DNA from 3 places in the Streptomyces sp. NPDC046931 genome. Region 1 is predicted to be linked to each of the others. Evidence: riboswitches for the same ligand, from Rfam matches in the RefSeq annotation. Region 1 holds a riboswitch; each other region holds the start of a gene.
What was found. Region 1 has a riboswitch for cyclic di-AMP ahead of ABZ876_RS10180 (transglycosylase family protein). Riboswitches for the same ligand answer to the same signal wherever they lie in the genome.
Positions count from the first base shown of each region.

Region 2: it holds a riboswitch for cyclic di-AMP, as region 1 does, so the genes downstream of both, ABZ876_RS24780 (C40 family peptidase) here and ABZ876_RS10180 (transglycosylase family protein) in region 1, are expected to answer to the same signal.
Region 3: it holds a riboswitch for cyclic di-AMP, as region 1 does, so the genes downstream of both, ABZ876_RS14860 (NlpC/P60 family protein) here and ABZ876_RS10180 (transglycosylase family protein) in region 1, are expected to answer to the same signal.

Region 1 covers NZ_JBEYWX010000004.1:93,184-103,117, reverse strand. Annotated here, with positions in the region: gene ABZ876_RS10210 (insulinase family protein) at 1-675, shown strand, start outside; gene ABZ876_RS10205 (glycoside hydrolase domain-containing protein) at 962-1,789, shown strand; gene ABZ876_RS10200 (SurA N-terminal domain-containing protein) at 1,929-2,582, shown strand; gene ABZ876_RS10195 (nucleoside triphosphate pyrophosphohydrolase) at 2,672-3,751, shown strand; gene ABZ876_RS10190 (cytochrome P450) at 3,810-5,129, shown strand; gene ABZ876_RS10185 (transglycosylase family protein) at 5,308-6,402, shown strand; cyclic di-AMP (ydaO/yuaA leader) riboswitch at 6,601-6,765, shown strand; gene ABZ876_RS10180 (transglycosylase family protein) at 6,770-7,465, shown strand; gene eno (phosphopyruvate hydratase) at 7,788-9,074, shown strand; gene ABZ876_RS10170 (septum formation initiator family protein) at 9,175-9,651, shown strand; gene ABZ876_RS10165 (DUF501 domain-containing protein) at 9,718-9,934, shown strand, end outside.
Region 2 covers NZ_JBEYWX010000015.1:101,713-111,267, forward strand. Annotated here, with positions in the region: gene bioD (dethiobiotin synthase) at 1-203, opposite strand, end outside; gene ABZ876_RS24735 (adenosylmethionine--8-amino-7-oxononanoate transaminase) at 205-1,485, opposite strand; gene bioB (biotin synthase BioB) at 1,478-2,713, opposite strand; gene ABZ876_RS24745 (8-amino-7-oxononanoate synthase) at 2,861-3,988, shown strand; gene ABZ876_RS24750 (DUF397 domain-containing protein) at 4,123-4,347, opposite strand; gene ABZ876_RS24755 (helix-turn-helix transcriptional regulator) at 4,357-5,217, opposite strand; gene ABZ876_RS24760 (ATP-binding protein) at 5,468-5,926, shown strand; partial or broken gene ABZ876_RS24765 (LysR substrate-binding domain-containing protein) at 6,338-6,541, opposite strand; partial or broken gene ABZ876_RS24770 (LysE family transporter) at 6,579-6,878, shown strand; gene ABZ876_RS24775 (DUF6328 family protein) at 6,817-7,353, opposite strand; gene ABZ876_RS24780 (C40 family peptidase) at 7,435-7,908, opposite strand; cyclic di-AMP (ydaO/yuaA leader) riboswitch at 7,912-8,107, opposite strand; gene ABZ876_RS24785 (hypothetical protein) at 8,485-8,790, opposite strand; gene ABZ876_RS24790 (ATP-dependent Clp protease proteolytic subunit) at 8,798-9,433, opposite strand.
Region 3 covers NZ_JBEYWX010000006.1:252,575-262,508, reverse strand. Annotated here, with positions in the region: gene ABZ876_RS14895 (hypothetical protein) at 1-304, shown strand, start outside; gene ABZ876_RS14890 (ferredoxin) at 477-722, shown strand; gene ABZ876_RS14885 (FAD/NAD(P)-binding oxidoreductase) at 712-2,106, shown strand; gene ABZ876_RS14880 (cytochrome P450) at 2,153-3,388, shown strand; gene ABZ876_RS14875 (SRPBCC family protein) at 3,509-3,985, opposite strand; gene ABZ876_RS14870 (PP2C family protein-serine/threonine phosphatase) at 4,167-5,357, shown strand; gene ABZ876_RS14865 (hypothetical protein) at 5,425-5,952, opposite strand; cyclic di-AMP (ydaO/yuaA leader) riboswitch at 6,233-6,406, shown strand; gene ABZ876_RS14860 (NlpC/P60 family protein) at 6,414-7,781, shown strand; gene ABZ876_RS14855 (PP2C family protein-serine/threonine phosphatase) at 7,912-9,024, shown strand; gene ABZ876_RS14850 (FAD-dependent oxidoreductase) at 9,174-9,934, shown strand, end outside.

The DNA.
Region 1 (9,934 bases):
GGGACGGCCCTGATGCAGGTGCCCGCGGGACACAGTGCGGACTGGGCCGGGTACACGGAGGCCCCCACCAGCTCGTCGTACACGGTGACCGGGCGCCGGTTCCCCTCGGTGCGCGGTGACGGGACGGCGCTCGTCGTGGGTGACGACGGCATCAGTGTCACGGCCCGGGAGAAGGACGGGACCGAGAGTGCGGCGACCGTGCTCTACCGTGCCTGCGCCGCGATGCTGAGCTGGCCCGACGGCGGCCGCCGGCTCGTCGGCACCGACGGTCTGGTCATCGAGGTGGAGCCGGGACTGTACGGCGTGGACGCGCACACCATGGCGGCCGTCGACGCGGCCGTACCGCACCACGCTGTGGTGTGGCTGCCGCCCCGGCAGCAGCGGCCGGCACCGCGGGCGGCCGCGGCGCCCGGGGGAGATCCCGAGGCCGGCGCCGGGACGTCCGGCCGGCCCGCCCCCGCCCGGCGCACCGGGCGGCAGACGGCCGCGGTCGTCGTCTTCGGCATCCTCGGCGGCTTCTTCGCGTTCCTCGCCCTGCTGTTCACGGTGTTCGGCGCCGGCGATCCGGAGACCAGCACCGGTGAGTGGGTGGCCATCACGGCCTTCCTGTGGGGCGTCGCCGCCCTGCTGGCCTGGCCCGCCGTACGGATCCTGCGGCGCACCCGGCGGGGCTGACGCGCATCGGGCGGTCCTGGCGCGCGCCTCGGCTGGTCTGGCGCACACCCGGCATATGCCGCGGAACTCCGGCAGGCCGGCGCGCGGGGGTCCGGCGGTTCGTGGGGAAGGGCCCGCCCCGGGTGCCGAAGCTCCGCGCTTAGGTGTAGGTTTCAGCCATCCTCGGAGTTCCGTGCGCCACGCCGTCACGGACCGGGCTGCGCCGGACACGCGCCGCCACCGAGGCTTCGGAACTCTCTTCCGGCGGACGCCCGCGCGTGCCGCCTGTAGTGAATCAGGGGTGGGGATGGCCGGTCATCGGCAGTCCAAGAAGTTCAGGTACATCTCGTGGGCGGTGGGCGGTGCCGCCGTGGTCGCGGGCGCCGGGATCGCGGCACAGACCTCGATGGCCGCGACGACCTGGCCCGCGCAGAAGACGTTCACCGGACACGCCTTCGACACCTGCACCGCGCCGTCGCTGTCCGCGATGAAGGCCTGGCACGACGGCTTCTACGGTGCCGCAGCCGTGTACGTCGGCGGCAAGAACCGCGGCTGCAACCAGCCGAACCTGACCGCCTCCTGGGTGAAGTCGGTCAGCTCCGTCGGCTGGAAGCTCATCCCGATCTACGTCGGCGCCCAGCCGCCCTGCCAGACCAGCTCCAACCCCGAGAAGCTCACCGCCTCCAACGCCGCCTCCCTCGGGACGAGCGACGCCTCGGACGCGGTGGCCAAGGCGTCGGCGCTCGGCATCAAGGCCGGCAGCCCGATCTACCTCGACATGGAGCCGTACGACACCACCAACACGTCGTGCAACAACGCCGTGTTGACGTATGTGCGCGCCTTCGACAAGCAGCTGCGCGTCAAGACGTACCGCGCCGGCTTCTACGGCTTCACCAGCTCCAGCGCCAAGGCCATCGCCACCGCGAAGGACAGGACCGACCTGCCGGGCAACCTCTGGTACGCCCTGTGGGACAAGAAGTACACCACCACCACGGACTGGCCGTGGGGCTCCACGCAGTACACCAACCACAGCCGGGGCCATCAGTACATGGTCAACAGCAAGGAGACCCGCGGCGGTTACACGCTCACCGTGGACCGCGACGCCTGGGACGCACCGGTCGCCATCACCGGCTGACGAGCGGCGCGGGCGTGCGACGGTGCCCGAAGTCTCCGTGAATCGTTGGTCGTACGGGTTGGCCGGAGCCGGGCCACTGCCTACCATCGATCACCGCAAGACCTTGTGCACCGTCGCACAATCTCCTCGGGAGGCCCCCTTGCACCGCCGTCGCACCGCGATCGCCGTCAGCGCCGCCCTTGTCGCGGCCCCTGTCCTCACCGCGTGCGGTGGCACCGAGCACCCGGGTACCGCCGCCGTCGTCGGCGGGGACCGGATAACGGTCGCCCAGCTGGAGGGCCGGGTGAAGGAGGTGCGCACGGCCCAGCGCTCGGCCACCCCGGACGACACCCGGTACCAGCAGACGCTCGCCCGGACCAGCAGCCTCACCCGCGACACGCTCCACAGCATGGTCCTCGACCGGGTCCTGGACCGCGCGGCCGAGGACGCGGGCGTGTCCGTCACCCGCCGGGACGTCGGCCGGCTGCGGGCCGGCCTCGAGCAGCAGGCGGGCGGCGCGACGGCGCTGAAGGCGGTGTGGCTGGACCAGTACGGGGTGGCTCCCCGGCGCATCGACGACAACCTCCGCACGGAGGTCGAGGCGCAGAAGCTGGCCGCCGCGCTCGGCGCCGACATGAACACGGCCGACGGCAAGGCCACGTTCTGGAAGGCGATGGCGCAGGCGTCCGAGGAACTGAACATCGACCTGAACCCGCGCTACGGCACCTGGGACGTGCAGAAGAGCAGCCGGGCGGACACGAAGACACCCTGGGTCAAGGAGGTCACGACGGCCGGGGAGCGGCAGGCGGCGTAGCAGGGGCGCGGCACCGGCGTTCGGGAGGGCCGTCCACCCGCCTGTGGAAGACTTCCGGGCGCGTGGGCGCCGTGGGTTACGTTCGAAGGGTGAACGCAACCAGCTTCGAAGGCGCCCCCGACCAGGGCCGGGACGCGGAGACATCCGCCGGCCCCGGCCGGGTCGTCCTGCTCACCACCAGCCACCGGGTCGCGCCCGGCCTGCTGTCCTGGCCCGCGTGGCAGGCGCTGCGCGACGCCGACCGGGTCCTGTGCGCGGACGGCGCGCACCCGCAGCTGCCGTATCTGCGCGAGGCGGGCATCACCGTCGAGGAGGGCGCCCCGACCGCGCAGCAGCTGGTCGACGCGTGTGCCGGCGGCCGCACGGTGGTGGTCGTCGCGACCGGCGAGGGCGAGCCGCACCTCACCGACGGCCTGGCCCGCCTGGCGGGCTCGGGGCGGGTGCGGATGCCGGAGCTGGAGCTGCTCCCCGCGTCGTACGACCTTCCGGGCTCCCGCCTCCTCGACCTGGTGCAGGTCATGGACCGTATCCGCGCCGAGTGCCCCTGGTCCTCGCGGCAGACCCACCAGGGCCTCGCCAAGTACGGCATCGAGGAGGCGTACGAGCTGGTCGAGGCGATCGAGGCGGGCGACCGGGAGGAACTGCGCGAGGAGCTGGGCGACGTCCTGCTCCAGGTCGTCTTCCACGCCCGGATCGCCGAGGAGGACCCGGAGGCCCCCTTCTCCATCGACGACGTGGCGGGCGGCATCGTCGCCAAGCTGATCCACCGCCACCCGCACGTCTTCGGCGACGAGACCGCGACGACGCCGGAGGAGGTCAAGGAGCACTGGCTGCGCACCAAGGCGATCGAGAAGCAGCGCACGTCGGTGACGGAGGGCGTCCCCCTGGGGCAGCCGGGCCTGGCTCTGGCGGCGAAGCTGTCGTCCCGTGTGCGCTCGGCCGGCCTCGAGGTGCCGCTGCCGCAGGGCGAGGGCATCGGCTACGAACTGCTGGCGCTGGCCGCGCACGCGGAGGCGGAGGGTGTGGACCCGGAGGCGGCCCTGAGAGCCGCCGCCCGCGCCTACCGCGACGCGGTACGGGCCGCCGAGGGGCTCGGCCCGGTGAGCGGGGAGCCCGGGACGGACGCCGAGGGACTCGGGACCCACGCCGAGGGGCTCGGGACGGACTGAGGCAGCTGCTCCGGGACCTGGCGGGGCGGGACGGGGCGGGCGTGGATACCGTCGAGGAGTGACCGACCAGCACCAGCCCGCCTGCCCCTCTTCCACCTCCGCTCCCGAACTCTTCACCTGGGAGTTCGCCGCCGATCCCTACCCCGCTTACGCCTGGCTCCGCGAGCACGCCCCCGTGCACCGGACGCGGCTGCCGAGCGGTGTGGAGGCCTGGCTGGTCACCCGGTACGCCGACGCCAAGGAGGCCCTCGCCGACCAGCGGCTCAGCAAGAATCCGGCGCATCACGACGAGCCCGCGCACGCCAAGGGGAAGACCGGCATCCCCGGCGAGCGCAAGGCCGAGCTGATGACGCACCTGCTCAACATCGACCCGCCGGACCACACCCGGCTGCGCCGGCTGGTCTCCAAGGCGTTCACTCCGCGCCGCGTCGCCGAGTTCGCGCCTCGCGTGCAGGAGCTGGCCGATCAGCTCATCGACCGGTTCGCGGACCGCGGCTGTGCCGATCTCATTCACGAGTTCGCCTTCCCGCTCCCCATCTACGCGATCTGCGACATGCTCGGAGTCCCCCGTGAGGACCAGGACGACTTCCGGGACTGGGCGGGCATGATGATCCGGCACCAGGGAGGCCCCCGGGGCGGGGTCGCACGGTCCGTGAAGAAGATGCGCGGGTACCTCGCCGACCTCATCCACCGCAAGCGCGAGGCTCTGCCCGACGCCCCCGGACCCGGCGAGGACCTCATCTCCGGCCTCATCCGCGCCTCCGACCACGGTGAGCACCTCACCGAGAACGAGGCCGCCGCCATGGCCTTCATCCTGCTCTTCGCCGGGTTCGAGACCACCGTCAACCTCATCGGCAACGGTACGTACGCCCTTCTCACCCACCCCGGGCAGCGGGCCCGCCTCCAGACCTCGCTCGCCCGCGGCGAGAGGGATCTCCTCGCCACCGGCGTCGAGGAACTCCTGCGCTACGACGGCCCGGTGGAGCTGGCCACCTGGCGGTTCGCCACCCGGCCGCTCACCATCGGCGGGCAGGACATCGCCCCCGGCGACCCCGTGCTCGTGGTGCTCGCCTCCGCGGACCGGGATCCGGAGCGGTTCGCCGACCCCGGGGTCCTCGACCTCGCCCGCCGCGACAACCAGCACCTCGGTTACGGCCACGGCATCCACTACTGCCTCGGCGCCCCCCTCGCCCGGCTGGAGGGACAGACCGCCCTCGCCACACTCCTCACCCGTCTCCCCGACCTGCGACTCGCGGTGGATTCTGCCGATCTGCGCTGGCGCGGAGGGCTCATCATGCGCGGATTGCGCACGCTTCCTGTGGAGTTCACACCAGTTCCGGAGAAAGATCACCGACATAGCGCCCGCGGGGCGAAGTGAGGTGGCGGACACGCCGACGGTCACAGGAAGGTGACATTTTCTCAACTCCGTGATCTTCACGTGATCTGCGCTGCATTAACTTGTGACAAGTGATCGTCTGGTTATACGTTCACGCAGCAGCACGGCGGTACGCCACGGCCGCCGCGTTGGTCACTGCTGTCGTGTGAAAGGCAACCGCATGCTCTCCGGGAACGGTCGTCACCGTCGCCCTCGCCAGGCTCCTGCACTCCTCGTCGCGGCGGGGGTGACCGGATCAGCGATCGCCATCCCGCTCCTCGGCGCCACCGGTGCGAGTGCGGCCAGCGGCACGACCTGGGACCGGGTCGCGGAATGCGAGAGCGGCGGGACCTGGAGCGCCGACACCGGCAACGGCCGCTACGGCGGACTCCAGTTGACACAGGAGGACTGGGACAGGTACGGCGGTCTCGACTACGCCCAGCGCCCCGACCAGGCCAGCCGCTCGCAGCAGATCGCCGTCGCCGAGAAGATCCTCGAAGACCGGGGTGTCTCCATCTGGAGCACCTGCGGACTGGTCTCCGGCCTGAGCAAGGACTCGGCTGCCGCGGACGTCGACACGGGCCTGGCCGGCGACTCCTCCGGCGGCGGCTCCTTCTCGTCCTCGTACTCCGGCATGGGTGACGGACTGTCCCAGTCATCCAACTGGTCCCAGCAGTCCCATTCATCGAAGTCCTCCGGGCCGTCCGCCTCGGCTCCGTCGTCGCCCTCTTCGCCGTCTTCCTCCTCCGCGTCCCCGTCGTCGCCCTCATCCCCGTCCTCCACACCGTCCTCCTCGTCTCCCTCCTCTCCCTGGTCCTCCTCCTCGTCCTCGCCCTCGACATCGGCCACCGACCCCACCGAGAGCGGCACCGATGGCGGATCGGGGAGTCTGCTCGGCGCGCTCACGGCCACGACGAAGCGCGACGGTGCGGACAAGCCCGGGCAGAGCGGCGCGCCTTCGGATGCGGACGAGGCCTCGGGTGCCGGCCGTCACCGGGGTGACAGTGCCGACGAGAGCGCCGCGGACGGCCGTACCGGCGACACGGCCGGCCGTCACGCCTCCCGTGGTGCCACCGCCGCGCGGGACACCGTCGACGACTCGTACACCGTGCGCCCCGGGGACAATCTGTCGGCGATCGCCGACTCCCTTGACGTCAAAGGTGGATGGGCCGCCCTCTATGACGCGAACAAGAAGACGGTCGGCGCCGATCCCGACCTCATCGTTCCCGGTCAGAGCCTTGCGCTCGCGGACGAGTCGTCCGGGGACGATTCCTGAACTCGCCTCTGACCGGCGGCACTTCGCGCCCTGCTTCGCGCTGAATGTCCGGTTTGGCGAGAGTGAGACATGAGTCTCATAAGCCCTGATCGTCTTTGAAATTGGGGCGATCGAATGCTTACGGTCGTGATCGCTCGCCACAGCGGGCCCCGACGGTCGCAACGCCGAATCCTGCCAGCGGCCGTACGGGAACAGTCGTCGCGTCAAGCGCCGTAGGCAGGAGCGGGGGACCCAAGGTAGGTGCCGCACCCGGGAGTTGACCGGGCGGCTAGGGGTGGAGCCGCGCGCCGAGAGGTGCGCGGCCGGGCAACTCAACCGGCCCGAACCCGACAGCTCACCTCGCAGGCGTCGGTGAGGGGATCGAACCATGCTGTGTTCCGGTAAGGGTAAGCACCGCCGCCCGTCCAAGGCCGTCCGCGCCATTGCACTCGCCGGTGTCACCGGCGCCGCCGTCGCCGCCCCGCTGATGGCGGCCGGCAACGCCTCCGCCGCAACCGCCTCCCAGTGGGACGCCGTCGCCCGGTGCGAGTCCGGCGGCAACTGGTCCATCAACACCGGCAACGGCTTCTACGGCGGTCTGCAGTTCACCAACTCGACCTGGGCCGCGTACGGCGGCACCGCCTACGCCCCGCGGGCAGACCTGGCCTCCGAGGGACAGCAGATCGCCGTCGCCGAGAAGGTCCTCGCGGGCCAGGGCAAGGGCGCCTGGCCGGTCTGCGGCACGGGTCTGTCCAGCACCCCCTACAGCGGTGCCGCGGCCTCCACCGGCAACTCGAGCGGCGCCGGCAGCTCCGCGAAGAGCACCACCACCCGCTCCACCGAGCACCAGACAGCCAACCGCTCCGCGCAGCGCCCGGCCCCTCGTAAGACCGTCACCACCCCGACCGGCAAGAAGGTCGAGAAGGGCGACGGCGAGTACAAGGTCGTCAAGGGCGACACCCTCAGCTCGATCGCCGAGCGGCACCACGTCCAGGGCGGCTGGGAGAAGCTGTTCCAGCTGAACAAGGACATCATCGAGGATGCCGACATCATCTACCCGGGCCAGCAGCTGCACCTGAAGTGACAGCCGGCCGGTCCCTGACGGCTGTCCGTCGGCCGGCCCCCAGTGCCTTCACCAGCGCGGCCCCCGGAGCGGGGGCCGCGTGAGGACCGCCCCCGTTCCCACGGGCTCCCCGCTCCGGTGCGTGTTCCCCCGTACGCGCCGGAGCGGGGCTTTTTGCTTCCGCGCCCCCTCTTGGCCCCCCGCCTTTGTTCCGTACTGGAACAATGGGTACCGTCACCCTGTCCACGGGACGGTCGGTCGGCTGGCCGCCGCCCCGGGGCGGTTAGGCTCTAGGCGCAAGGCACACCAGCCCCGCACCAACAGCGTCACATCCACGAAGGAGATGCTCGTGCCGTCCATCGACGTCGTCGTAGCCCGGGAAATCCTGGACTCCCGAGGCAACCCCACGGTCGAGGTCGAGGTCGGCCTCGACGACGGCAGCACGGGTCGTGCCGCCGTTCCCTCCGGCGCCTCCACCGGCGCCTTCGAGGCCATCGAGCTCCGTGACGGAGACCCGAACCGCTACCAGGGCAAGGGTGTCGAGAAGGCCGTCCTCGCGGTCATCGAGCAGATCGGCCCGGAGCTGGTCGGCTACGACGCCACCGAGCAGCGCCTGATCGACCAGGCCATGTTCGACCTGGACGCGACCGACAACAAGGGCTCCCTCGGCGCCAACGCCATCCTGGGCGTCTCCCTCGCCGTCGCCCACGCCGCCTCCGAGGCCAGCGACCTCCCGCTCTTCCGCTACCTGGGCGGCCCGAACGCGCACCTGCTGCCGGTGCCGATGATGAACATCCTGAACGGCGGCTCGCACGCCGACTCCAATGTGGACATCCAGGAGTTCATGATCGCCCCGATCGGCGCGGAGTCCTTCTCCGAGGCCCTGCGCTGGGGCACCGAGGTCTACCACACGCTGAAGAAGGTGCTGAAGGGCAAGGGCCTGTCCACCGGCCTCGGCGACGAGGGCGGCTTCGCCCCGAACCTCGGTTCCAACCGTGAGGCCCTCGACCTCATCCTCGAGGCGATCAAGCAGGCCGGGTACGTCCCCGGCGAGCAGATCGCCCTCGCGCTCGACGTCGCCGCCTCCGAGTTCTACAAGGACGGCAAGTACCTCTTCGAGGGCAAGGAGCGCTCCGCCGCCGAGATGACGGAGTACTACGAGGAGCTCGTCGCGGCCTACCCGCTCGTCTCCATCGAGGACCCGCTGTTCGAGGACGACTGGGCCGGCTGGAAGGTCATCACCGACAAGCTCGGCGACAAGGTCCAGCTGGTCGGCGACGACCTGTTCGTCACCAACCCCGAGCGCCTCGCCCGCGGCATCGAGGAGGGCGCCGCCAACGCCCTGCTGGTCAAGGTCAACCAGATCGGCTCGCTGACCGAGACCCTGGACGCCGTCGAGCTGGCCCAGCGCAACGGCTTCAAGTGCATGATGTCCCACCGCTCCGGCGAGACCGAGGACGTCACCATCGCCGACCTGGCCGTCGCCACCAACTGCGGCCAGATCAAGACCGGAGCCCCGGCCCGCTCCGAGCGCGTCGCCAAGTACAACCAGCTGCTGCGCATCGAGGAGATCCTGGACGACGCCGCGGTGTACGCCGGCCGCAGCGCCTTCCCGCGCTTCAAGGGCTGAGCGGCCAGGGCCGCGCCCGAGCCAGTCGTCCGTACGTCCCCGTACGCGGTCCCGTACCGTGTGCGGGGACGTACGCACGTGTGAAGGGGAGGCGGGAGACATGGCCGTGAAGGACCGTGACCGGTTCTCCACCGCGACCAGGCTGCGGCTGCTCGGAGAGCAGACGGCGGCCCGGGTGTACCGCTCCCAGACCAGACGCCAGGCCCGCCGCTCCCGGCTCACGGGCCGGGCCGCCCTGCTCGCGCTCGTCCTGTGCTCGCTGGTCGTGGCGCTCGCGTACCCGATACGGCAGTACGTCTCCCAGCGCGCCGAGATCGCCGACATGGAGCGGCAGCGGCAGGAGGCCCGCAACCGGGTCGAGCAACTGCGCGACCTCAAGGCGCGCTGGCAGGACGACGCGTACGCGCAGCAGCAGATCCGGAAGCGGCTGCACTATGTGATGCCGGGGGAGACCGGGTACACCGTGGTCGACCCGGACCCGGCCAGGCAGTCCCGTGTGCACCGGACGGCCCTCGCGCGCCCCTGGTACGCGGGCGTCTGGGACGGGGTGGACAAGGCCGACGCGTCCGACCGGTGAGCCCGGCCCAGAGCCCGACAGTGCCCGACAGTGCCTGACAGAGACACAAGAGAGACTTCGTACCGCATGGAAACGCCCCCGCCGCCCACCCCGCGCACCGAGCCCACGGACGCGGATGTCGAGGCCATCCAGCAGCAGCTCGGCCGAACCCCGCGCGGGCTGTGCGCGATCGCGCACCGCTGCCCGTGTGGGCAGCCGGACGTCGTGGAGACGGCTCCGAGGCTCCCCGACGGCACCCCGTTCCCGACGACGTACTACCTGACCTGCCCGCGCGCCGCCTCCG
Region 2 (9,555 bases), on a different contig from region 1:
CGGGCGAGTTCCCGCACCGTCCAGGCGCCCGAGAGCCGGGCCACCTCGTCGGCGTCCCCGCGCTCGTCGGGTCCCACACCCGTCTGCGCGGGCTTGAGCACGGCCACGGAGCGGCCCGCCGCGACCGCCACCGCCGCGACGGCCGCGGTCGTGACCGTCTTCCCGACCTCCGTGCCGGTCCCCGTGACCACCAGTACCGACATCTCAGCCCTCCTGTGCCGCCGCGCACACCGCGCGTGCGATCCGTGCCACGTCCGCGTCTCCCGTCACATACGGCGGCATCGTGTAGACGAGGTCGCGGAACGGCCGCAGCCACACGCCCTCGCGCACCGCGGCCCGGGTCGCCGCCGCCATGTCCACCTCGTGGTCGAGCTGGACGACGCCGATGGCGCCGAGCACCCGCACCTCGCGCACGCCGGGCAGGTCACGCGCGGGAGCGAGGCCCTCCTTCAGACCCGTCTCGATCCGCTTGACCTCCGTCTGCCAGTCCTGCCCGAGCAGCAGGCCGAGCGAGGCGCAGGCGACGGCCGCCGCCAGCGGGTTGCCCATGAAGGTGGGTCCGTGCGCGAGCAGCGGCACCTCGCCACGGGAGATCCCCTCGGCCACGCGCGGGGTGCACAGCGTCGCCGCCATCGTCAGGTAGCCGCCGGTCAGCGCCTTGCCGACGCACATCACATCGGGGGTCACCGCCGCGTGGTCGGCGGCGAACAGCGCGCCCGTACGGCCGAACCCGGTGGCGATCTCGTCGAAGACCAGCAGGACGTCGTGCGCGTCGCACGCCTCGCGCAGCACCCGCAGATACGCGGGGGAGTGGAACCGCATCCCGCCCGCGCCCTGCACCACCGGCTCGACGATCACCGCCGCCAGCTCGTCCGCGTGCCGGGCGATCGCCGCGCGCAACCCGTCGGCGTACGACTCCTCGTAGGCGGCCGGCGGCGCCCCGGTGAACACCTGCCGCGGCAGGACGCCCCGCCACAGCTCGTGCATGCCGCCCTCGGGGTCGCAGACGGACATCGGCTGCCAGGTGTCGCCGTGATAGCCGCCGCGCCAGGTCAGCAGCCGCTGCTTGGCGGGACGGCCGAGCGAACGCCAGTACTGGAGGCACATCTTGACAGCGACCTCGACCGAGACCGAGCCCGAGTCGGCGAGGAACACATGCTCGAGACCATCCGGCGACATATCGACAAGGAGCTTTGCCAACCGGACGGCGGGCTCGTGGGTGAGCCCGCCGAACATCACATGGCTCATGCGCGCCAGCTGCTCGCGCGCGGCCTCGTTGAGCACCGGGTGGTTGTAGCCGTGGATCGCCGACCACCAGGACGACATGCCGTCGACGAGTTCTCCGGAGCCGTCGGCCAGACGCAGCCGCACCCCGCTCGCCGACTCCACGACGAGCGGCTCCTGCCGGCCCGGCATGGGACCGTACGGATGCCAGACGTGCTGCCGGTCGAGCGCCAGCAGCTCGTCCACGGAGAACTCAGGCATTGGGCGCGAGATCCGTTCCGGCGCCCCGGCGGCGCACCGCGACCAGGTCCGTACGGGGCTCTTCGACGCGCGGCAGGGAAGCGGAGCCGCACACACCGCCACTCTCGTGGGACCCGCATCCGCCCCCGCCGTGGGACCCGCATGCGCCGCCCTCGTCGGATCCGCATGCGCCGCCCTCGTGGGATCCGCATCCGGCGGCCTCATGGGATCCGCAGCCGCCCGCCACCCGGTGCTCGGGCAGCGTCACCCGGTCCGTGCCCTCCACCTCGAACCCGGCGTCCGCGATCATCTCCAGGTCGGCTTTGCCCGCCTGGCCCTCGCTGGTCAGGTAGTCCCCGAGGAAGATGGAGTTGGCGAGGTGCAGGGCCAGCGGCTGCATCGAGCGGAGGTGGACCTCACGGCCGCCCGCGATGCGCACCTCGACGTCCGGGCACACGAACCGGACCATGGCGAGGATCCGCAGACACCGCTGCGGCGTCAGGTTCCACTCCTTGGCCAGCGGCGTTCCCTCGAACGGGATCAGGAAGTTGACGGGCACCGAGTCGGGGTCCAGCTCACGCAGCGAGAAGACGACGTCCACCAGGTCCTCGTCGCTCTCGCCCATGCCTGCGATCAGCCCGGAGCAGGCCGAGAGCCCGGCGGCGTGCGCCTTGTGCACCGTGTCCACCCGGTCGGCGTAGGTGTGGGTGGTGGTGATGTCCCCGTAGGTCGCCTCCGAGGTGTTGAGGTTGTGGTTGTAGGCGTCGGCGCCCGCCGCGCGCAGCCGTTCGGCCTGGCCGTCGGAGAGCAGCCCGAGACAGGCGCACACCTCGACGCCGTCGTTCTGCTCCTTGATGGTCCTGATGGTGTCGGAGACCCGGTCCACGTCCCGGTCGGTGGGCCCGCGGCCGCTCGCCACCAGGCAGACCCGCTTGGCGCCGCCCGCGACGCCGGCCGCCGCGGCCTGCGACGCCTGATCCGGCTTGAGCCAGGTGTACTTGAGGATCTCGGCCTTCGAGCCGAGCCGCTGGGAGCAGTAGGAACAGTCCTCCGGGCACAGGCCGGACTTCAGGTTGACGAGATAGTTGAGTTTCACCCGTCGGCCGAACCAGTGGCGGCGCACCTTGCCGGCCGCGGCCACCACATCGAGCACGTCGTCGTCGGAAGTGGCGAGGACGGCCAGAGCTTCCTCGCGGGTCGGCATCTCGCGCCGCAGCCCCTTGTCCACCAGCGTGTTCAGCAGGTCCATGAGAGCCGATCCTGTCCTACGGGACCGCCCCGGGCCAAGGAGAGAATGCACAACAGACGACCTTCGTCGTGTGGGTATTGCCACATCCTGGGCGGCTGGTCGTCCCGCTAGTGTCTGTGCACTGCCTACAAATGCCCCGGAGGACCCATGGCGTTCGGCTGGATCGACGAACAGGCGCGGGCGCGCCGCCGAGCCGGACTCGTCCGCACACTGCGCCCCCGCCCCGCCGACTCGCCGCTCCTCGACCTCGCGGGCAACGACTACCTGGGCCTGTCGCGCCATCCGGAGGTCACCGAGGGCGCGGCAGGGGCGGCCCGGCTGTGGGGCGGTGGTGCGACCGGTTCCCGCCTCGTCTCCGGGACGACGGAACTCCACGGCGAGCTGGAGCGCGAGCTGGCCGACTTCTGCGGCTTCGAGGCGGCGCTCGTCCTCTCCTCCGGGTACGCGGCCAATCTCGCGGCGGTCACCGCGCTCGCCCCGCACGGCTCACTGATCGTCTCCGACGCGGGCAACCACGCCTCGCTCATCGACGGCTGCCGGCTCGCCCGCGGCACCACCCAGGTCGTGGCGCACGCCGATCCCGAGGCGGTCCGCAAGGCGCTCGACACCCACGGCGGCCCCGGCGTCGTGGTCTCCGACACGGTGTTCTCGGTGGACGGCGACGCGGCCCCGCTGGCCGGCCTGGCGGACGCCGCGAGGCAGTTCGGGGCCGGACTGATCGTCGACGACGCACACGGGCTCGGCGTGCTCGGGTCCGGCGGCCGGGGCGCCCCGCACGCGGCCGGTCTCGCGGGCGCCCCGGACCTGGTGGCGACGGTGACGCTGTCGAAGTCGCTCGGCAGTCAGGGCGGGGCCGTCCTCGGCCCGGCGCGGGTGATCGACCATCTGGTCAACGCGGCACGGACGTTCATCTTCGACACCGGGCTCGCCCCGGCGGCGGCGGGCGCGGCACTCGCGGCGCTGCGTCTGCTGCGCCGCGAGCCGGAACGTGCCCTGCGGGTCCGCGCCGTGGCGACGGCCTTGCACGCCCGCCTCACGGCCGAGGGCCATGAGGCGGTGCGCCCGGACGCCGCCGTGGTCTCCGTGCGGGCACCGTCTCCCGAACTGGCCGTGCGGTGGGCGGCGGACTGCCGGGCGGCGGGAGTCGCCGTCGGCTGCTTCCGTCCGCCGTCGGTGCCCGACGGCATCTCACGGCTGCGGCTGACCGCCCGTGCGGACCTCACCGACGAGCAGATCGAGCACGCCGTGCGTGTGATCGGCGCGACGCGACCGTAAGTCGGCGAAACGGCCGTGCCTCGCTCGTCGGACGCACGTGACGCGCCCGCAACCGTGAGAAGAAGTGCTCCGTCAGAGTGATGCGGAAATCGACTCGAAATTGACTCAAAGAAGTCCGAGTCGAGAGGAAATGATCAGCTCAGTCCTGCCAGAAACTCCTTCCAGACCTCGGGGGTGAAGAGCAGGGCCGGACCGGTGACGTTCTTGGAGTCGCGCACGGCCACCAGTCCCTGCCAGGGGCCGCCGCCCGGACGGGCGGTCTCGACGCAGTTGTTCATTCCCGTACTGCGGCTGCTGCGCAGCCAACGCACGCCGTCCAGGGACGTGCTGGCGGGGATGTGCCGAGGCGGTGCTGACATGGTGCCTCCTTACGCATCGCCGGCCAACGCGGCGATGTAATCCAACGAGTCCTCGGGCGAAAGGGCGTGGATCCGAAGGGAGTCGAAGGCCTCGCAGTAGGCCTGGAGGTCTTCTTTCCGTTCGAGGTAGAGGCTACTCGTCAAGTGGTCGAGAACGACCACATCCAGATCAGATCTGCTCGGGAATGAGAAGATAACGAAAGGGCCGGTGATGCCGATGTGTGCCCCGGCCGCGAAGGGCAGCACCTGGAGCCGCACATGGGGCATCCTGGCCGCTTCCAGGAGCCGGTCGAGCTGCCGCGCCATGGCCCCCGGGCCGCCGATCTCCCGGCGCAGCACGGCCTCGTCCAGGACGGCGCTCAGCCGCAGCGGCGGATCCGCGCGCAGCACCTCCTGACGGGCCAGCCGAACCTCCACCAGGGCGTCCAGCTTGTCGTCCTCCAGGGTGCCCACGGCGGCCCGGGTCACCGCCCGGGCGTACTCGGGTGTCTGGAGCAGCCCCGGCACCACCGAGGTCTCCAGTGTGCGCATCCCGCTCGCCTGCGACTCCAGGCTGATGAAATCGCGGTAGGCAGGCGGCAGCACACCCCGATAGGCGTGCCACCAGTTCTGCCGGCCGCCGCCGTCCTCGGAACCGGCCAGTACCAGCAGCAGTTCCCGCAGTTCCGGGTCGTCGACACCGTACGCGTCCAGCAGTAGGCGTACGTCCCCCGGCTTGACCCCGCTGGAGCCCGTCTCGATCCGGCTCACCTTCGACTGGTGCCAGCCGACGAGGGCGGCCGCCTCACCGCTGGTGAGCCCTGCCCCGGCGCGCAGGCCGCGCAATTCGGCGCCGAGTTTGCGGCGGCGCACCGCTGGTCCGTACTGCATGGCCGACTCCCTACGCACGGCGCGCGGCTTTCACGGCGACGGTAGAGGATGACCCAGAACGCGGCCCGAATACGGTCGGTCGTCGGAGAGTTCACCGCTTCGGGCGACAGATATATGCATATCTCGAGGGATCGCACCCGGGAGAGCCCTGGTGATGGCAGTCTGGCGCGCAGCACCAAGTCCGGGACCGTTCTCGAACCAATCCTCTCCGTGTCGGACTTCGGTCCCGTGGGAAAGGGACGACGTCGCCATGGCAGACCATCAGGAAGCATCCGTCACTCTGCCGAGCGATCCCGCCTCGGTCTTCGCAGCCCGAAAATACGTCTCGGACGTCCTGGTCGAATGGGGCCTGCCGAGCGACGCCGAAGTCGCCGACACGGTTCGCCTGATCGTGTCCGAACTGGCGACCAATGCCGTACAGCACACCTTCGGGCAGTCACCGACGTTCACGGTCGACATCGCGCTCGCCCGGGAGGAGTTACTGTGCATCGGCGTCACGGACAGCCATCCGCGCTTCCCCAAGCGGCTGCCCGCCGCCGTGCAGCAGGACAACGGGCGCGGCATGGTGATCGTCCGCTGGCTGACCGCCGAGTACGGCGGGAGCCTCAGCGTGCGGCCCACCCGGGAGGGTGGCAAGACGGTCGCGATCGAACTGCCGTGGACCGCACCGGCGCGGTCGGCCACGGCGGCGGGCCGGCAGGAGCCTTGAAGCGTCAGGAGCCTTGAACCGGCGGGCGGCGTCCGCCGGGGCCGGTGGGCTGGGCGGGTGTGTCCGGGCCGGGGGGCACGGCGTCAGCCCGGGTCGGCCGGCCGGGCGGTGTCTGTTCGGGTCGATCAGCAGAACCCCGCATACCTGGGATGGTGTCTGCCGGTGCCCATCCGGCGAAGCGGCGTCTTTCCGGGCCAGGCGGCCGGAGGAGGTGTTCGGGGTGTTGGGCGGGTCGGGGCCGGCGCGGCGACGCGGCGCAGACCCGAGTCGGTCGCACGGAGCGGGGTGTGGCCGGGTCGATCGGCAGGACGGTGCGTACACGGGCTGCGGCTGCCGGACATGGGACGCTACGGCTCGGTGCCGCGCCGGGCTGCCGGGCGGGGTGTGCCCCGGGCGTGGTGACGGTGGGTGTCAGACGTGCCGTGCCGCTCGTCCGAAGGCGCCGCGCAGCAGGGCACGGAAGGCGTCGGCCGCCGGTGCCGACTCGTCGGGGCGGTACGCGACCGAGATCGTACGGCGCAACGTGCCCGGCTCCAGCGGCCGTACGCCGAGCGGGCTCGCCGTGGTCCTCGCCACCCTCTCCGGCACCACGGCCACCCCGAGACCGGCGCTGACCGCCGGGCACGAGGAACACCCCGGGGCGCGGGACGCGGGGCGGCCGCTGCGGCAGGGTTTCGTGACCAACGCGCTGAACCCGAAGGCGTCCTTGACCTTCCTGAGCCTGCTGCCGCAGTTCGTGCCCGCGGGCAGCCCCGCGATGCCGCGGACGCTGGTGCTCGCCCTGATCGTCCTTGCGGTCTGCCTGGTGTGGTTCCCCACCGTCGCGCTGCTCGTGGACCGGCTGGGCCGGTGGCTGCGCCGCCCGGGGACGTCGCGGGCCCTGGAGGCGATCACCGGGGGCGCGCTGACCGGACTGGGTCTGCTGCTGGTTCTCGAGCCCGTCGCGAACTGAGGAGCGTGCGCCGCACCAGCAGCGGCAGGATGTGCCACAGGCCCACGCACACCAGGAGCGTCGCCACGGCGGCGGTGATGCCGGCGGTACGGCCGAGGGACACGTCCACCACCAGCAGGACCGCGCCGGTGAACGCCAGCGACAGCACCACCGTCCCGGTCCCGGCGAAACGGGACGAGATCCGTACGATGACGGGTTTGGCGTTCCGCTGGAAGAGCATCCGGTGCAATGCGGCCGGTGCCGTGAACAGGGCCGCGGCCACCACGGACAGCAGCAGGGTGACGACGTAGATGATGCGCTGACCCATGTCGAGGGACGGAAAGCGCTGGGTGAACGCAAGGGTCAGCAGGAACGCGAAGAGGATCTGCACCCCGGTCTGGGTGACGCGAAGTTCCTGCAGCAGCTCGGCGAAGTTGCGGTCGGCGCGCTCCAGCGGTGTCTCGTCCCGTGCCTGCGGGGGTGGTCGGTCGGCCATGGTGAACTAGTAACCGCTGATGTTCTCTTCACGCCCCCGAGGGGTGACGGCGCACCGACGCCGTCACCCCCGCCCTCCGGGTCAGCTCACCCGGCCGTACCAGACGCTCTTCGTCCAGATCTTCTCGAGCCGCACGACGGAACCGGTTTTGGGGGAGTGCCAGATCTTTCCCTTCCCGGCGTAGATGCCGACGTGGTAGACGTTCCGACCCGAGTGGAAGAACACCAGGTCGCCCGCCTTGCGGTGGGAGGCGGAGATGTGGTGCGTCTTGTTGTACTGAGCCGCTGCCGTACGGGGCAGGGGCTTGCCCGCCTTCTTGTACGCGTAGAGCGTGAGCCCGGAGCAGTCGAAGCGACGCGGCCCGGCGGCCCCCCACTTGTAGGGAGCCCCCTTCTTGGAGGCCGCGATCTGGAGCGCCTTCGTCGCCGGAGACGCGGCGGACGCGTCTGAGGCGACGCCGGGAACCACGATGCTGCCGCCGACGGCGGCGAGGGTGAGGGCCGAGGCCGTGCCGGCCCGGGTCAGCAGCGACGGGACACGATTGAGCGCAGTCATGCGCAACCCTTCGTCAGCCGCCTGTGAAGGATGACCTGTCGGATTCGGGCTGGCGAAGTAGCCCGGCCGCTTGCGCGGCTTCACCCCAAGGACCGTCCGGATCTCTCCGGTGGCCCGCCTTGCTGGGTCCTCCACTCCTGCCGATCCACTCCTGTCGACCGGTCATCCGGGCGGCGGCAGGATTCGGCGTCCGCCCGGACCGCCCCGCCGCGGTGGCGGGGGCTTGTCGTCAGGAAGGGATCTTCACTCAGGCGTGTCGGAAAATCACAATGGAATCGGGGGTTTGTGGCATTACTCACCACTCACCCGTTCGGCTGGACACCCTTGTGTTCGGGGGCCGTTGGAGGGAACGACGAGCCTCGGACCTGCGACGGAGCGCCTCCTTGCCCCTGGGCGGCAGGCGCTTTGACCGGCTGTTCCGGGCTCCCGGCCGGAGCGGGGTCTACGCCGACCAGGGGTACGCCATTTGGTCCGTTTCAACACGGGTCCAGGCGCACCGACGACCGCGCGGGCCGTCTGCGGGGGGTGACCGGACCGTGGTCAACTCCACACCCGGGGCCCGCCGGTCACTGCCTGTCAGTCCGGTCCCGGTGGCACCGCGATCCGGGCCGTGCGGCGCTCGCCGTCGAGGACGCGCAGGGCCCGGGCCAGCGTGGTGCCGTGCAGTTCGTGCTCCCCGCGCTGGTGCATGACCGTCAGCGCGTCGCGCAGGGCCACCGCCTTGGCCGCCAGGGCCTGGGCGGCGCGCAGTCCGCGGTAGGTGTCCCCGGAGTGCACCGGGTTGATGCGTCCGAGCAGATCGACGACGTCGAGGTATCGGTCGATCAGCTCGGCCTCGGCCCGGGTCAGCGCGGGCAGCGGGGGCAGTTCGGGCGGCAGCATCGGCGGCTCACCTCGCGTCGGACGCGGCGCGCGACGCCTTGCGACTGGGGATGATGCCGTCGATCAGTCCATACTCCACCGCGGCGGGCGCGTCGAGGATCGTGTCCCGCTCGATGTCGGCGGCGATCCGCTCGGGGCTCTGGCCCGTGTGGCGCACCAGCATCTCCTCCAGCCGCCCCCGGACGCGTGTCAGTTCCTCGGCCTGGATCGCCAGATCACTGGCCTGTCCGTGAACGGGTTCCGGCAGGGATGGCTGGTGGATCAGCACGCGTGCTCCGGGCAGTGCGTATCGCTTGCCCGGTGTGCCCCCCGCCAGCAGCACGGCGGCCGCGGACGCCGCCTGGCCGAGGCAGACCGTCTCCACGTCACAGCCGACGTACTGCATCGTGTCGTAGACGGCGGTCATCGCGCTGAACGAGCCACCCGGGGAGTTGATGTACAGCGAGATGTCGCGGTCCGGATCCAGGTACTCGAGATGCATGAACTGCGCCATCACATCGTTCGCCGACGTGTCGTCGACCGGCGTCCCCAGGAACACGATCCGCTCGTCCAGCAGTTTCGCGTAGGGATCGAGGGTCCGGTGCCCGTAGCCGGTCCGCTCGGTGAACTCGGGCAGCACATGACGGGCGGACGGTCGGTTCATGGCACGGCCTCCTCGGAATCGCTCTCCTGTTAAAAATGTACAGGACGTACATTACCTGGAGGGGTGCTGCACGCTGAGAGCGAAAAGGGCGGGTCGCAGGTCCGCGTGATCTTCGCCCCGGA
Region 3 (9,934 bases), on a different contig from region 1:
TGGTGCTCCCGGAGGGCCCACCTGGGACTTCGGCCGCCACTTCGCGCACACGCTGCTGATCGAGTATGCGATGCGGATGGCGGCGGTCTGCACGTCCTCCCTGTCGGCGATCGCCTATCGCGTCGGGGTGCTGCCTCGATGGCTGGCCCTGCTGGGCTTCCTGACCGCCCTGACGCTGCTCTTCGTCTCGACCGCCGTTCCCTGGTCCGAGTTGATCTTCCCGGCGTGGTCACTGCTCGTCAGCGTCCACATCTTCATGGCGAGCGGCCGCACCCGGCCCGGCGTCGCGGCGGCGGCACCTTGAGAGGGGCGAGCGGCATCACGCCGCCATCGCCGGTCACTCCTTCGGCGCGCCCCCGCGCGCGCGGGTCCCGCCCCCTCTCCGATGCTGGCGTAGGGAGAGGACCGCCGTCCGGGGGTGCCCGCGGAGCATGAGGCGCCCGGCGGACCAGGCCGCCGGAAGGGGCGCAGTGGTGATGAGGCTCGTCGTCGATCTCAACAGATGCCAGGGATACGCGCAGTGCGCGTTCCTCGCGCCGTACGTCTTCACCCTGCACGGCGAGGAGTCGCTGGTCTACAACCCATCCCCCGACGAGGAGCAGCGGGAGCAGGTGACGCGTGCCGTGGCGGCCTGTCCCGTGCAGGCGATCACGGCCGAGGGACTGGACGCCGCGGCCGATCCGCCGGCCTGGGCGGTCCAGGAGGCGTCCCATGACTGCTGAAGATCATCTGGCATGGCTCCGGCGCGAGGGGCGGATCGTGATCGTGGGTGCCTCGCTGGCGGGTCTGCGGGCGGCCGAGACGCTGCGTGCCGAGGGCTTCACCGGCTCGCTGACCATGATCGGCGACGAGCCGTACGAGCCGTACGACCGGCCGCCGCTGTCGAAGGCGGTCCTGCTGGGCAAGGCGTCCGCCCGCCACACCGCGCTGCCCCGGCGCCGGGACGTCGACGCCAAGTGGCGCCTCGGCGTCGCGGCGACCGGCCTCGACCTGTCGGCCCAGCGGGTGCGGCTGGCGGACGGGGACGAGGTGGAGTACGACCGGCTGCTGATCGCCACCGGCGTACGCGCCCGGCCCTGGCCCAAGGAGGCGGAGGCCCAGCTGGACGGCGTGTTCCTGCTGCGGACCCGGGACGACGCGGCGGGGCTGGAGCAGCGGCTGAGGGCCTCGCCGCGCCGTGTGCTCGTCATCGGCGCCGGCTTCACCGGTTCGGAGATCGCCTCCGCCTGCCGGGAGCAGGGCATCGCGGTCACGGTGGCGGAGCGCGGAGGCGCCCCCCTGGTGGGCGCCCTCGGCGGTGTGATCGGCGCGGTGGCGGCGGAACTGCACCGCGAGAACGGCGTGGACCTGCGCACCGGCGTCACGGTCACCGCCCTGGAGGGCGACCCGGCGGGCCGGGTGCGGTGCGCCCATCTCTCCGACGGCGGCGTCATCGATACGGACGTGGTGGTGGTCGCGCTCGGCGCGACCCGCAACACCGAGTGGCTGACCGGGTCGGGGCTCGGCGCGGGTCCCCGGGGCATCGCCTGCGACGCGGGCTGCCGCGCCTTCGACTTCCGGGGCATCGTCACGGACGACGTCTTCGTCGCCGGGGATGTCGCACGGTCGCCGCATCCGCTGTTCGGCTACCAGTTCCTGTCCCTCGAGCACTGGGGCAACGCCGTCAGCCAGGCCGAGATCGCCGCGCACAACATGATCAGCGCCAGCGCCGACCGGCGCCCGCACATGTGGGTGCCCGCCTTCTGGTCGTCACAGTTCGGCGTGAACATCAAGTCGGTCGGCGTGCCCCCCATGGGCGACGAAATCATGATCACGCAAGGGTCGCTCGCCGAGCGCCGCTTCATCGGGGCCTACGGCTACCAGGGACGGGTCATCGCCGCCGTGAGCTTCGACAACACACGGTGGCTGGATTTCTACCAGCGGCAGATCGAGACGGCCGCTCCCTTCCCGGTGGAGTCCCCGACGGTGGACCGCCGTCCCGAGGGCCGGCGGCCGGTCCCGTCCGACTTCCCCGACCCGTCCCTGCCGAGCCACGGCCCGACCGTGACCCTCAGCGGCTACTCACCGGCCGACCGGCGGCTGGTCTTCAGCCCGGCCCGCCGCTGACACCGGCGGATCTCACGCCCTGGACTTCACGAGCCGAGGACCCCTCATGACGCACCATTCGCTCCTGCGCCAGATCACCGACTACGCCAATCGCGCCGACCCGTACCCGCTGTACAAGGAGCTCCGCAAGAACCCGGTGCTGCACGAGGGGGACGGCGGCCCCTACCTCGTCAGTTCCTACTGGGACATCCTCAGTCTGCTCCACGACCCGAGGATCAGCTCCGACGCCGCCAATCTCGCGGCCGCGGGCGCCGACGAGATGGGCGGGGTGGCCGAGACGGGCCTGCCACCGAGCTTCATCCGGCAGGACCCGCCGGAGCACGACCGGCTCCGGCGGATCGCCAACCGCCCCTTCGGCCCCCCGCACAGCCCCCACAAGATCGACTCGATGCGCGGTGAGCTCGCCGGGATCGTCTCCGGTCTGATCGAGGGCATCGGTCAGGAACGGCAGATCGATGTGGTCGACCAGTTCGCGTACCCCTTCCCGGTGACCGTGATCTGCCGGCTGCTCGGCGTGCCGCGCGAGGACGAGCCGCGCTTCCACACCTGGGTCGAACCCATCGTCGCCAGCCTCGACCCGGACACGGGGAAGGACGACGCCGAGCGCCGACGGGGGGCGCAGGAGGCGCGGATGCAGCTGGGCATGTACCTGGCCCAGCTGGTCGAGCAGCGCAGCAAGGAACCCACCGGGGACATGCTGTCCGAGCTGGTGACCAGTCACGGCCCGGACGGCCCCATGACGACGATGGAGGTGCTCAGCACCGCGGTTCTGCTGCTGATCGCGGGCCACGAGACGACCGTCAATCTGATCACCAACGGAATGCTCACCCTGCTGCGCCACCGGGAGTACCTCGAGAGGCTGCGCAGCGACCCCGGGCTGGCGGTCAACATCGTGGAGGAGCTGCTGCGCTACGAGCCGCCGGTGCAGCTCGTTCCGCAACGGACGTGCATCGCGGACATCGAGGTACGCGGCACCACCATTCCCAAGGGCTCGAAGATCTGGCTGGTGCTGGCGGCGGGCAATCGGGACCCCGAGCGCTTCAGGGACCCCGACCGGTTCGACCCCGACCGTGGAGACATCCAGCACCTGGGCTTCGGCAGCGGCATCCACAGCTGTTTCGGCGCACCGCTGGCGCGGCTGGAGGCCCAGATCGCCCTGTCGGAACTGGCTCGCCGCCTCGACAACCCCCGCCTGATGGAGGACCCGCCGCCCTACCGGCAGAACGCGGTGCTGCGCGGCCCACGCCATCTGCTCGTCGGTTTCGGCGGTCTGCGCCCCTGAGCGGACGGCGTCCAGGGCGCGAACCGCCACACGGCGTCGTCCCCTACTCCGGCCGCCCGCAGACACCGCGGCGCCCAGGCCGCGCACAGACGCCTGGGCGCCGCGGATCCACGGTCCTTCTCAGCCTGTGGCGCCGGGGTCACCGGGGCGGATGCGTCCACGCCAGGCTCCGGATTCGCGCCCTTGCTGTTCGATGAACTCCTTGAAGCGTCGCAGGTCGCCCTTGATCCGCCGGTCGATGATCCCCAGGGTGTCCGCGGTCTTCTCCGCGGCGCCGCCGGGCTCGACGTCCATCGCGAGTTCCACCCGGGTGTGCATGTCGTCCACGCGCTGGAAGCGGACCGTGCCCTTCTGCTTCGTGTCACCGCTGATGGTGCGCCAGGTGATGCGCTCGTCGGGGAGCTGGTCGACGATCTCGGTGTCGAACTCCCGGCGCACGCCGCCGATCTTGGTGGTCCAGTGGTTGTGGCGGTCGTCGAGCTGCCTGACCTCCTCGACGCCCTCCATGAAGTTCGGGAACTCCTCGAACTGCGTCCACTGGTTGTAGGCGGTGCGGACGGGGACCTCCACCTCGACCGTTTCCTTGACCGTGCTCATCTGCGCCTCCTTCTCGGCTGATCGAATCGGGGCGGGCCGTCGGCCCGCCGCCCGGATCCGGCACATAGCGCCGAGTACCCAGCGAGGACGGGTTTACGGCCGACGGCCCGAGCCGGGCCGGGACCAGCCGTGCACGCGCACCCGGTGGCCGGGCGACCGATGGCGAGGCAGGGTGGTAGCCATGGGTTTCCGGCAAGAGGTCGTCGCCGGGCTACGGCAGTCGTGGCAGTCGAGCCATGCGCTCCTGCTGTTTCCCATCGCGCTCATCGTGGCGATCACGCTGGTGGACATCCACTCCCCCGAGAGCATCCACCTCGGACCCGCGCTGGTGATCGCGCCCGCGCTCACTCCTTCGTTCGCCGGCCCCCGGCTGACCGGCCTGGTCGGGGCGCTGGCGGTGGCCGCGCAAGTCGTCATCGCCGTACTGCACGGCGGGCTGTACACGACCAACCACATCGTGCAGATCCTCACCCTGTTCCTGCTGTCGTTGATCACCGTGGTCTACTGCGCCTTCCGGGACCGGCGCCGTGCGCAGCTGGCCCAGGTCCGGTCGGTGGCCGAGGCCGCACAGCACGTCCTGCTGTGGCCCCTGCCGGAACGCATCGGCCCGCTGACGGTGGCCTGCCTCTACCTGGCGGCCGAGGACGAGGCGCAGATCGGCGGCGACCTCTACGCCGCCACCCGGGCCGGCAGCAGGGTGCGCGTCATGATCGGCGATGTCCGCGGCAAGGGTCTCTCCGCCATCGGTGAGGCCGCCCTGCTGCTCGGCGCCTTCCGGGAGGCGGGCCACCGGCAGACGTCCCTGCTGGAGCTGGCCGCGACCCTGGAGCAGAGCGTGACCCGCTATCTGGCCGACTTCGAGCCGCCCGAGGAACTGGGCGAACGCTTCGCCACCGCCCTGCTGATGGAGATCCCCGACGGGGACCCCGTCACCCGCATGACCAGCTGCGGGCACCCTCCGCCGCTGCTGCTCAGCCCTGGTCACGTGGTCACCGTCCCGAGCGTGCACCCCGCCCCGCCGATGGGGATCGGCTCGGCACACGCGGCGGACTACCACCTGGACGTGTTCTCCTTCGAGCCCGGCGACACCCTGCTGCTGTACACGGACGGCGTCATCGAGGCCAGGGACACCAGCGGCCGCTTCTATCCGCTCGTGGACCGTGCGGCCCTGTGGACCGAGGAGAGCCCGGAGTCGCTGCTGCACCGGCTACGGCGTGACCTCCTCGCCCACACGGGCGGGCACCTCGACGACGACGCCGCGCTCATCGCGCTCCATCGCACCCCGAGCGTCCACCACGCCCATCCGCACCCGCGGATCATTCATGCCGACGGGTTCCGTCACCGGCCCGGAAGCCGGCCGCAGGACACGTGAACCCGGCTGACCGAACCCGCCGCTCCCGCGGTCCTCATGTCTCCTAAGGCGGGTCGGCCCCGCGCGGTCAGTCCTTCAGGGCGAGCTTGCACGCGATGACCAGCAGGCCGATCACGAGGTTGACCGCCGCGGCGACGACCACGAGGCGCCAGGAGGCACCGGCGTGGCGCGCGGCGGCCGCCGACCAGCCCACCTGCCCGGCCACGGCGACGGCGAGCGACAGCCAGACCGCGCCCCGCACGTCCAGACCCAGCAGCGGGCTGACGGCGACTGCGGCGGCCGGCGGGACGGCTGCCTTGACGATCGGCCACTCGTCACGGCACACAAGCAGGGCGACCCGGCGGTCCAGACTCGGCTGCGCCAGATGCGCGCCGAACAACTGGGCGTGCACATGCGCGGCCCAGAACACCACGCCGGTGCTCATCAGCAGGGCCACCAACTCCGCGCGCGGCAACGGGCCGTTGGTGCCGGCGCCGACCACCACCGAGGCGGCGAGCAGGGAGCCGTAGACACCGCCGGTGTAGTCGGCACGGGCCCGGCGCTCGGCGAGGCGCGCACGGGATTCGGAGTCGTCCGCCTTGGACGTGCGTCGCATGGGGGATGACCTTCCTGATCGTTCCGCCTCATCATGCCGGGACCGGGCGCCGCCCACCGTCATCGGCGCGGTGCCCGGATGGCCCGCGCTCGCTTCCGGCCGGAGAAACGGCGTCGGGTCGAGGGGCGGACCGGGAAAACGGCAAGCTCCGCTGGAACGTCAGAACGAAATTCACACATAGGTATCGGACATTTCGCGCTTCAATCTTCACGCGAGGCACACAAGTTGGCTAGGTTGACGCATGGGCCACGTAACTCCCTCCGGCGAACCGCGCCGGGTTGCGCGGCCTCCGCCGAATCCGGTGCACCCCGAGTGCAGCCGGAACCGGGGACCCAACCGACCATGGGGTGAATCGGCCCAACTGCCCTGCGGGGCAAGGGCCGTAGGGCGCGCCTTCCGGATCCGTCCGCCCGAACCCGACAGCTAACCCGGTAGGCGGAGCACGGAAGGAGTACGACCCCATGGCGCCGGAGCGAACCCCGGGCCCCGGAGGCTTCGGCCTTCCCGGCATGCGCAGGTTCACCGAGGACGACGGGCCGAGCCGCGCCGAGGTCCAGCAGCGGATCCACAACCTGTACGACCGCGCGGAGACCGACAGCGGAACCTTCAACGCGACGCGCGCGGCGGCGACGGGTATGGCGAGAGGCGCCAACCGGGTGTTCGGCGAGGAGCGGCGCCGCGCCGATCCCGTACTCGACGACGTGGCCAAGCAGTGGTTCGAGGCGGCACGCCTGAGGCTGGGTCCGACCGTTCCGGCCGCGCTGCCCGCCGACAGAATGCCGGACGGCACGGGGGCTGCCGGGTCCTCGGCCTCGGCGAAGCGTCCGGGCAGCGAGCTCGTACTCCGTGAGCTGGGGACGGCGGACCGGCCCGTGCGCGAACTGACCGCCGGACGGGCCGCGGGCCCGGTGGCGGAACTGACGGCCGGCCCCGCGGCGGAACGGACCGGGGCTCCCGTGGCGGAACTGACCGCCGGCCCCGTGGCCGCGCTGCCCGCGGTCCCCGAGAATCGGCCGGAGGCGCCCAGGGCCCTGCCCGCACCCGTGGCCGAGACCGGACCGTCCGCGCCGGGGACCGCCAAGGAGCGCAATCAGCGGAAGCTCGCCGCGGCCCGTGACCTGCTGGCGCAGCACACCGCACGGCACGCCACGCGGCTCCCGGCGATTGAGTCCCGGCCCGCCGAGGACACCTGGCGCACGGCCGAGGGGCAGCCGGGCCGTGTGGTCGAGGAGGCATGGCAACAGCTCCCCGCCACCGGACCGCTGCTCACCCCGCTCCCCTCGCTCCCCACCCCCGAGCCGCTCTTCACCGCCGAACCGCTCCTCACCGCGCCCTTGCCGCTCCCCACCGCCGAACCGCTCCTGACCACACCCCTGCCGCTCCCCACCACCGAACTGCTGTTCGACACCGAGGCCGTGTTCGGTACCGGGAGCCTCCTCGGGACCGGCGGGACGCAGGAGCCGGGGCATGAGACCAAGGCCGCGAAGGCGGTCGCCTTCGCCCGTGCGCAGATCGGCCGGCCGAGTCTCTGGGGCGCGGCCGGACCGGACTCGTACGACGCCGCCGGTCTGATCCAGGCCGCCTGGAAGGCCGCCGGGGTGACCCTCCCTCGTACGGCCCGCGATCAGGCGGGCGCCGGCACGGCGATCCCCCTCACCGACATCCGGGCAGGTGACCTCGTCTTCTTCAACCAGGACGCCGGTCACGTCGGCCTGTGCACCGGCGACGGCACGATGATCCACGCGCCGGGTCCGGGCGCCTTCATCCGCGAGGAGTCGGTCTTCTACGCCGGGGATGCGGCGATCCACAGCGCGACACGGCCCGCGTGACCCGGCGGCGGCAGCCCCGTTCCGGCAGTCGCCGTACCGGTCACCCGGGGCGCCTCACCAGGGCGTTCGGGCGAATCCGCCGCCTCGGTCCGCATTGCGGCAGGCGGCTTCGCGTAGGAGCGTAGGGGATGTGAAGAGCCTGGGCGCCGAGCGGTCACCCCGCAAACGGGAGCGGCGGGGCTGGCTGAGCGGCGCACCGCCCCCTCGGGGGGTGAAGGTGCTGCCCGTGGTCCTGCTGGTGGTCGTCGGCATCGTCAGCCTGGTCGCACCCTCGCCGTTGGACATCGGTTTCCTCCTGGGAGCCATCCCGCCGCTGGCCGTCCTCTCCTACGGCCCCGCGGCCACCGCCCTCCTCGGCGCCCTGGTCGTCGGACTCCAGCACACCCGCGCCTTCCACCTGGACCGGCCGGGCAACGCGGACCTGCTCACCATCACCTTCGTATCCGTGCTGAGCGTCTTCGTGTCGTATGTGCGCAGCCATCGCGACGCCCAGCTGGACATGGAACGCACGGTGGCCGAAGCGGCCCAGAACGCACTGGTTCCCCCGCTGCCCGAGCGGGTCGGCCCGATCCGCTGCACCGGCCTGTACCGGGCGGCCCAGCGCGGGACGCTCGTCGGCGGCGACTTCTTCGATGTGCGCGAAGGTCGCACCGGGATACGGGCGGTGATGGGCGACGTGCAGGGGCATGGGCTGTCGGCGGTCGCGACCGTCTCCTCCCTGCTCGGGGCCTTCCGGGAGGCGGTGCTCGACCAGCCCGACCTGCCGTCGGTCGCGGGCCGCCTGGACCGCAGGCTGCTCGTGGACTCGGGGGGCTCCCGGCTCGCGGAACTGTTCGCGACAGCGGTGCTGCTGGAGTTCACCCCCGATGCCCGGTGGGTGCGGATCATCGCCTGCGGCAGTCCGTTGCCGCTGCTGCTCCACGACGGCAAGGCCACCGAGGTCCAGGTGTCGTCCGGTACTCCCCTCGGGATCGGGCTGTGCGAACAGACGACGTACGACGAGGTCACCTGGCCGCTCGAACCCGGCGACCGGCTGTTCCTGGCCTCGGACGGCATCTGGGAGGCACGGGACTCGGCCGGGACGTTCTACCCCCTGGTCGACCGGCTCCCCCAGTTCGCCGAAGACGACGACCCCGCCGGGACGACCCAGCGGGTGTGGGACGACCTCGTGCGCTTCTGCGGCACCGTCCGCGACGACGCCACGATGCTCCTGCTCACCCCGGAGCCTGCGGGCGCCCGGTGAGCCGTTGCACCCGGGCCGACCCGCCGAGTCCCGCTCTGGGCATAACCTGGGTTTATGGGGTCATAGGGCGGACCCGCGTACCAGGTTAGGTTTGCCTTAGTTTAGGGTTTCCGACGAGCTGTCCGTCACCGCTCGAAGGGAACCTGATCATGCCGCGCCCCCTGCGGGTAGCCATCGTCGGAGCCGGCCCCGCCGGGATCTACGCCGCCGACGCCCTGCTGAAGTCCGAGGTCGCCGCCGAGCCCGGTGTGTCCATCGACATCTTCGAGCGAATGCCGGCCCCGTTCGGCCTCATACGCTACGGCGTCGCCCCCGACCACCCGCGGATCAAGGGCATCGTCACGGCTCTGCACCAGGTGCTCGACAAGCCGCAGATCCGTCTGTTCGGCAACGTCGACTACCCGTCCGACATCACCCTGGACGATCTGCGCACGTTCTACGACGCCGTGATCTTCTCCACGGGCGCGACGGCCGACCGGGCCCTGGACATACCCGGCATCGGCCTCGACGGCTCCTACGGCGCGGCCGACTTCGTCTCCTGGTACGACGGGCATCCGGACGTGCCGCGGGCCTGGCCGCTCTCGGCGGAGAAGGTCGCCGTCCTCGGCGTCGGCAACGTCGCGCTCGATGTGGCCCGCATCCTGGCCAAGACCGCGGACGAACTGCTGCCCACCGAGATCCCGCCGAACGTCTACGACGGTCTCAAGGCCAACAAGGCCCTGGAGATCCATGTCTTCGGCCGCCGTGGCCCGGCGCAGGCGAAGTTCAGCCCGATGGAGCTGCGGGAACTGGATCACTCCCCCAGCATCGAGGTCATCGTCGACCCGGAGGACATCGACTACGACGAGGGCTCGATCGCCACACGGCGGGGCAACAAGCAGGCCGACATGGTCGCCAAGACGCTGGAGAA